Regions from separate parts of the Paenarthrobacter sp. NPDC091711 genome, predicted to be linked through region 2. Evidence: predicted binding sites of a transcription regulator. Region 2 holds the regulator's gene; the other holds the start of a gene.
The links. Region 2 encodes Rex, which represses fermentation and respiration genes when NADH is low (regulators of the CRP and FNR family bind a similar motif). Its sites were predicted from a motif close to CTTGTGAANNNNTTCACAAG; they were not measured.

Region 1 (3,412 bases), on a different contig from region 2:
AGGCCTCGAGGTCTGCACGGCTGCCGTCAAGAGCAACGCTCGCGGCCGCACGAACCTCCGGCGTCGAATCCAACGCGTAACTGGTCTGGATGCGGTTATCCAGGTTCCGGGCTTGATCAAAGCCGTATTCCAGGAAGTACCGCACGTCTGCGTGACTGACTGATTCAAGCGCTTTCTTGGCGGCCTTCTCCACATATTCGCCTCCGACTGCCAGAAGCTGATAAGAGCGTTGTCGATCCGCGGTGAATGCCGACGGCCTAATGGCGTCCAGCTCTATAGCTGCTGCGTGGCCTTCAATGATGAAAGCTTTTACGGAAGAATCTCCACCCGACAGCGCCGTTTCCGCGGCTTCCCGAACCTTGGGTGTCCCCACCAACGCGAGATGCAGCGTGGCCTGGCGGGCTTCGTTGATCAGCGCGTCAAGGTCGGCTCCGGGGGCATCCAGCTGGGTAAGGAGCTCCGGAATTTCACGGGCTGCCTTTGCAAAGGCGGCCTTCGCCGGCTCCCGCGATGCCATCTGAGTTTCGTCCTCGATCCGTCTCGGTGTGGCCTGCGATGAGAGGAGGTCCCTGTCTTTCGCGAGCCGCGATGAGTCTGCCGCCCTTGCCGCAGAGGCAGCGCTTCGGGCCTGTTCGACGGCGGTCTTCGCACGTTCCGCCACGGCTGCGGTTCCATTGGGGTTGGTTGCGATGTCCGTTTTGACCTGCTGAAGGAGTGCGGCAACACGCGCAGACTCAGCGTCCCGGGCGGCAGCAACGAACTGGCCGTAGCGAAGGAAATCAGCAACGATTTCCCTGTCGTCCGTCATTACCGCTGCCTTGGCCGCAGCGCGGACACCCACAAAAGGAGAATCAAAGAGCTGGAAGGCAGCCTGGCGGTCGTCTATCTCCGCGGCGTCCAGCCAGCCTTCAAGAACATACCGCTCCACAGCTTCACTGCCTTTGTCCAGGCTGTCGGATGCGCCCATCCGAATGGGGCCTGTGTAATTGAGGAACCTCGTGGCAGTGATCCGCAGATCCAGTTCCCAGGATTTGGCCCAGCCGTACGAAAGGAATTTATCAATCAGGACGGGGTCATTCGTGCCTAGTACCCTGACCGCGCTCTCCCTGACGTTTTGGCTTCCCCGGGTCGTCAGCTCGGTGACCAACTGCTTGCGGTCCGCGGCGAGCGTGACGTCCTGTCCGGCGTCGAGGAATGCCTGAAGCGCATCTGCGCCACCCACCAGCGCGGTCGCAGCGGCAGCGCGGGTTGCGGGGCCACCTGTCTTCCACAGCTCAACAACGCCGGCAGTATCAGTGGCCCGCTCCACGAACGGGACGGGAGCCTGAGCGGCGTGCGGCACCTCAAAGGTGGGAATGTCGTAAGCCTGGGCTGGAGCAGCAAAGAGCAGAGAAGCCCCAGCTACAACGGCAATCAGGGCAGCGGTAACACGGCGCCGGGTAGCGCGGAATGAAGAAAACAAGGGTCCCCCAAGTAACGGATGCGACGGCAGCACTGAGTTCAATGGGGGCGACGCGGATGCGAGGGATGCCTGACCGGTGACGAGCTGTCCGCGGTTATCATATCCGACTCCCGACTATGACTTTGACCACTGCGGAAATCGTCGCAACCGGACTGTCTGCGATCAAAGACACCAAACCGCCGTGAGTCCCATCACAAGGGCTTCAAAAGTGATCTGCTGGATAGCGATCCCCTCCCAAAGACGAGAAGGTTTTACTATGCAACAAACCAAGCTGGCTACGGAGAGCTCTGTCCTCCAAGCCGCGGGTACGGCGCTCAGCCGAGGCCTCAACGTCCGTCACATTCGCTTCATGGCGCTCGGATCCGCGATCGGCACCGGCCTTTTCTACGGCTCCGCCTCCGCCATCCAGAAAGCCGGCCCTGCCGTCCTGCTGGCCTACATCATCGGCGGCGCTGCCGTGTTCATGGTGATGCGTGCGCTCGGTGAAATGGCCGTCCGACACCCTGTGTCCGGGTCCTTCGGCCAGTACGCATCCAAGTACCTGGGACCGTTCGCGGGCTTCGTGACCGGATGGACTTATGTGTTCGAGATGGCGATCGTGGCCATCGCGGACGTCACGGCCTTCAGCATCTATATGGGCTTCTGGTTCCCACAGGTGGACCGGTGGATTTGGGTGCTTTCAATCATCCTGTTCCTGGGCGCCATGAACCTGCTCAGCGTGAAGGTGTTCGGGGAGCTTGAGTTCTGGTTCTCGCTCATCAAGGTGGTGGCGATCATCGCCATGATCGTGGGCGGTGCGGCGATCGTGGTGTTCGGTTTCCAAACGGGCGACGGCGGTGGCGTGGCACCGGGATTGGGGAACCTGGTGAATCATGGCGGCTTGTTCCCGAACGGCTTCGAGGGACTCCTGGCCGCGTTCGCCGTGGTCATGTTTGCCTTTGGCGGCATCGAGACGATCGGCATCACGGCAGGCGAGGCCACGAACCCCAAGAAGGTGATCCCGCAGGCTGTTAATACTGTGCCGGTCCGCGTGCTGCTCTTCTATGTATTGACGTTGGGCGTGCTGATGAGCATCTTCCCTTGGAACGAGATCGGCAGCAGCGGAAGTCCGTTTGTGCAGATCTTCGATGGCTTGGGGATCCCTGCCGCACCGCACATCCTCAACGCCGTGGTCATCACGGCCGCGCTTTCTGCGATCAACAGCGACATCTTCGGGGCGGGACGCATCCTCTTCGGGCTGGCCCAGCAGGGACACGCACCCAAGAGCTTCAGCAAGATCTCCCGCCACGGCGTTCCGTGGATGACCGTAGTGATGATGGGCGGCATCCTGCTGGTGGGCGTGGTGTTGAACGCGGTCATTCCGGAGGACGTGTTCGTGCTCATCGCATCCATCGCCACCTTTGCCACCGTGTGGGTTTGGGTGATGATCCTTGCTTCGCACGTTGCGATGAAGCGGGAGATCAAGCGCAAGGGTCTGCCGGCGTCGGAATTTGGTTCGCCGCTCTGGCCTTTTGCGTCCATTCTCACCATGGCGTTCATGGCCATGGTGATCGTAATTCTGGGTGTCTTCGAGGACACCCGCATTGCTTTGTACGTTGGTGGCACCTGGCTGGTGCTGCTGTTCGTGGCCTACAAGCTGTGGGTCCGCGGCGGCGGCCTGCGCCGCGCAGAACTGGTGGACGAGACGGCTGCCCTACCGGTGGTGAAGGCACGTTAGTTTGTGAGACGTGTGGGCTTGTGCCCCGGCAACGGTGGTGCTTTGGATTGGTAGCTATGCCCGGTGGGAGTGCGGACCTGAAGTGTGTGCACGTCACCGGGCATGCTAGCGACGGCCCAACCCGGATTTTCCTTGGTATGGTTGCAGGCTTCGCACAGCCCGGCCCCATTGTGGAGATGTGTGCTGCCTCCTGAATGCCAGGGAATGACATGGTCGATGTGCCGGATGGGCGC
Region 2 (3,412 bases):
TCGGCGCAGCAAATGGCGGCGGATCGGGCATGGGACTTGGAGGCAACTGGTTCGGCTTCCTCGTCAGTGCTGTAGCAGTCGTCCTCATGTGGCTGCCGAATTCGCAGCTCTGGTTCAAGGCAGTGAAGGGCCAGGTCTAACGCTGACGCAGCTGCCGCCGTCGTGCGTTGTCGGTGGAAAAACAGTCTGAAGGCCGCGGTTGAATCCTCCGGGATCCCGCGGCCTTCATCATGAAGGCGTAAGCCCACATGATGATTTTTCCCGTCAGCGTGAAATACCTGCGTGTGATCGTCTGCCGCAAAAGGACCCGGGAGGTACGGTGGTAGCAGAACCACGCTGGGGGCAGGGTCATTTTGCTGATCCCGGCGGCCGCACAAGCAGTCGAACAAGCAAAGGAATGCCATGAGCAACCCTCCGTACCCGCCGTCCAACCCGGGCGAGAACAACCAGCCCGAAACCAGCGGCTCCCAGCCTTCTGCACCGCAGCCCCCCGCACCCCAGTACGGCCAGCAGTCTCCCGGTCAGCCCGCAGCTCCGCAGTACGGCCAGCAGTCTCCCGGTCAGCCCGCAGCTCCGCAGTACGGCCAGATGTCCCCTGAAGGTCAGCCTCCGGCGGCTCCGCAGTATGGCCAGCAATCCCCCGCTGCTCCGCAGTACGGTCAGCAGACCCCCGCTGCTCCCCAGTACGGCCAGCCTCCTGCGGCCCCGCAGTATGGCCAAGACACCAACTGGCCGAGCCAACAGCCCGGACCCACCACCGTGCCGCAAATGGTCAACATTGCTTTCTGGCTGATTGTTGGCGCCGCGGCTATCTGGCTCATCTCCATCATCATTTCCATCGCAGCCATCAACGACCCCGCGACGCGGGCCATGTTTGAGGACCAGATGGCAGCCAGCGGTGCGGGTGATATGAGGTTCGAGGACCTTCAAGGTGTCTTTGTGGGCATCATGGTAGCTGTCGGAATCATCGGGGCCGGGCTCTACGCCCTGGTTGCCCTTAATGTGCGCAAGGGCCGCAACTGGGCGCGAATCCTTGGAACAGTGCTGGCCGCAATCTCCATCTTCATGCTGGTGCCGCTGAGCCTCGCCACGCTTGCCGCGCTCCTGGGAATTGCCGGAATCGTCCTGCTGTACCTACCGGCGTCGGCTCCTTACTTCCGTAAGGCGCAGCCCTTCGGCAACACGTACCAGAACCCCTACGGCCGCTGAACACGCAGGGACTCCCAACACACCACGCGGGCGCGGACCCGGCGAAGGCTAAACGGCCTGACCCGGCGTCTGCGCCCGTTGTGCGTGGTAGGCGAGGATCTGGAGCTCGGTTGCCATATCCACCTTGCGGAGGTTGACGTGCGGGGGGACCTGCAGCAGCACCGGGGCGAAGCTGAGGACGCTCCGGATCCCGGCGGCAATGACCCGGTCACACACAGCCTGGGCCACGGTGGCCGGCAGTGCCAGCACCACCATGTTGGTGTGGGTCCGTTCCAGGACCCGTTCCAGTTCAGCGGAGTCACTAACCCGCAACCAGCCCACCTCGTTGCCGATCACCATGGGGTCGGCGTCGAAAATGGCTACGACGTCGAAGCCGCGGGATTCGAAGCCGCCGTACCGGGCAAGGGCTTTGCCGAGGTTACCGGCGCCGACGATCGCGACCTTCCAGTCGTGGGTCAGGCCGAGGGCCGCCGCGATGTGGCGGCTCAAATACTGGACTTCGTAACCGACGCCGCGGGTCCCGTAGGAGCCGACGTAGGAGAGGTCTTTGCGGAGCGTGGATGAACTGACGCCCGAGGCTTCCGCCAAGGCTTCAGAGGAAACCCGTTCAACGCCTTCGGCCAACAGAGAGTTCAGTGCGCGCAAATAGAGAGTCATCCGGGCCACAGCCGCGGGCGGGATCTGCTTTGTGGCAGGTTCGTTGTCCCCGGTTGTTGCTTCCGGGGACGGTTCCAGCGCAGTCACGGTACTCTCCATTGCGTCGCTTTGTTGTTCCACTCTATGACCCTCGGCCGGACTCAACAAAAGCCATTACTTGCGGGTAGTTCCACCCTCAGCCCTCCATGGCTTTCTTCAAGGTCCGGGTGAGCCGCTCTTCGTCGATCTTCCAGAAATCGCGCTGGATGCCGTCCACCAGCACCACTGGAATCTCCTCTGCAAACCGCTCCTGCAGTTGGGGGTCGCCGTCGATCTTCTGCTCGGTCCACTGCACGCCAAGACTTTTTGTGACGCGCTCGACGGCGGCACGCGCCGCCGTGCAGAGGTGGCAGTCAGCTTTAGTGAGGAGAACGACGTCGGGAATAGCCATGTTTCAAAGGTACCGGCCCAACGCCGCCTCACATCTCACACCCTTCCCACCACGCGCTCTCACATCCGTGCCCCACCCAGCTGCTCTCCCACATGCCACGCACCGGGGTGACAGCGCACGCGTCCTCAACGCCGGCCCCGGTGATTGACTAGACTCAAGGCATGCCCGAGGAGAAGAACGCCGCCGTGGTCGCAGATGCCTTGGTGCAGCAGGACGCCGTACAGAGGGACGCGGCCAAGAAGGACATCGCCCGGAAGTATGCTGGCGAGGCCGCTTTCTTCGACGTCGACAACACGTTGATGAAGGGTGCAAGTCTCTTCCACGTGGCGCGCAAGATGTACGAGCGCAAAGCGTTCACGCTTTCCCAGGCCGCTGGATTCGCGTGGAAGCAGTTCAAGTTCGTCATGCGGGGCGAGAACATGGAAGACGTCCATTCGGTACGCGACTCCGCCCTGACTCTTGCAGCAGGTATCACCGTTAAAGACATCAAAGCCCTGGGCGAAGAGGTCTATGACGAAATGATCGAGTCACGGATCTGGCCGGGAACCAAGGCGCTGGCAGAACAACACCTTCGGGTTGGCAGGAAAGTGTGGCTCGTGACGGCCACGCCCATCGAAGTGGCCACCGTTATTTCCACCCGGCTCGGCCTGACCGGCGCACTGGGGACCGTCGGCGAGGTGGACGACGGCGTGTACACGGGAAAGCTTGTGGGCGACATCCTGCACGGACCCGCCAAGGCAATCGCGGTCCAACTCGTGGCAGACCGCGAGGGGCTGGATCTGGACCACTGCTGGGCCTACAGCGACTCCGCCAACGACATCCCCCTGCTCACCATGGTGGGACATCCCGTGGTCATCAACCCGGACGCGAAGCTGCGCCGCCATGCCCGTGAAAACAATTGGCCCGTTTACGATTTCCGTTCCGGACGCCGCGCCGCAACACTTGGGCTCAAAGCCGCGACCGTCGGCGGAGCCGTCTACGGCCTGTGGCGCGGATTCTCAAAGTTCCGCGGCCCCCGCCTCTAACGCTCTCTCACATCCCACCCCCTTCAACCCAACGCTCTCTCACATCCCACCCCCCTCAACCCAACGCTCTCTCACATCCCACCCCCTTCAA

Region 1: the regulator Rex is predicted to act here: its motif matches at 1,652-1,671, upstream of ACIQH5_RS14050 (ALF repeat-containing protein).

Annotation. Positions count from the first base shown of each region.
Region 1 covers NZ_JBIVTF010000008.1:155,147-158,558, forward strand. The annotation lists gene ACIQH5_RS14050 (ALF repeat-containing protein) at 1-1,462, opposite strand, end outside; gene ACIQH5_RS14055 (amino acid permease) at 1,719-3,179, shown strand; gene ACIQH5_RS14060 (HNH endonuclease) at 3,176-3,412, opposite strand, start outside.
Region 2 covers NZ_JBIVTF010000002.1:510,011-513,422, forward strand. The annotation lists gene ACIQH5_RS05675 (hypothetical protein) at 1-140, shown strand, start outside; gene ACIQH5_RS05680 (hypothetical protein) at 403-1,209, shown strand; gene ACIQH5_RS05685 (redox-sensing transcriptional repressor Rex) at 1,258-1,965, opposite strand; gene ACIQH5_RS05690 (glutaredoxin family protein) at 2,042-2,296, opposite strand; gene ACIQH5_RS05695 (HAD family hydrolase) at 2,458-3,321, shown strand.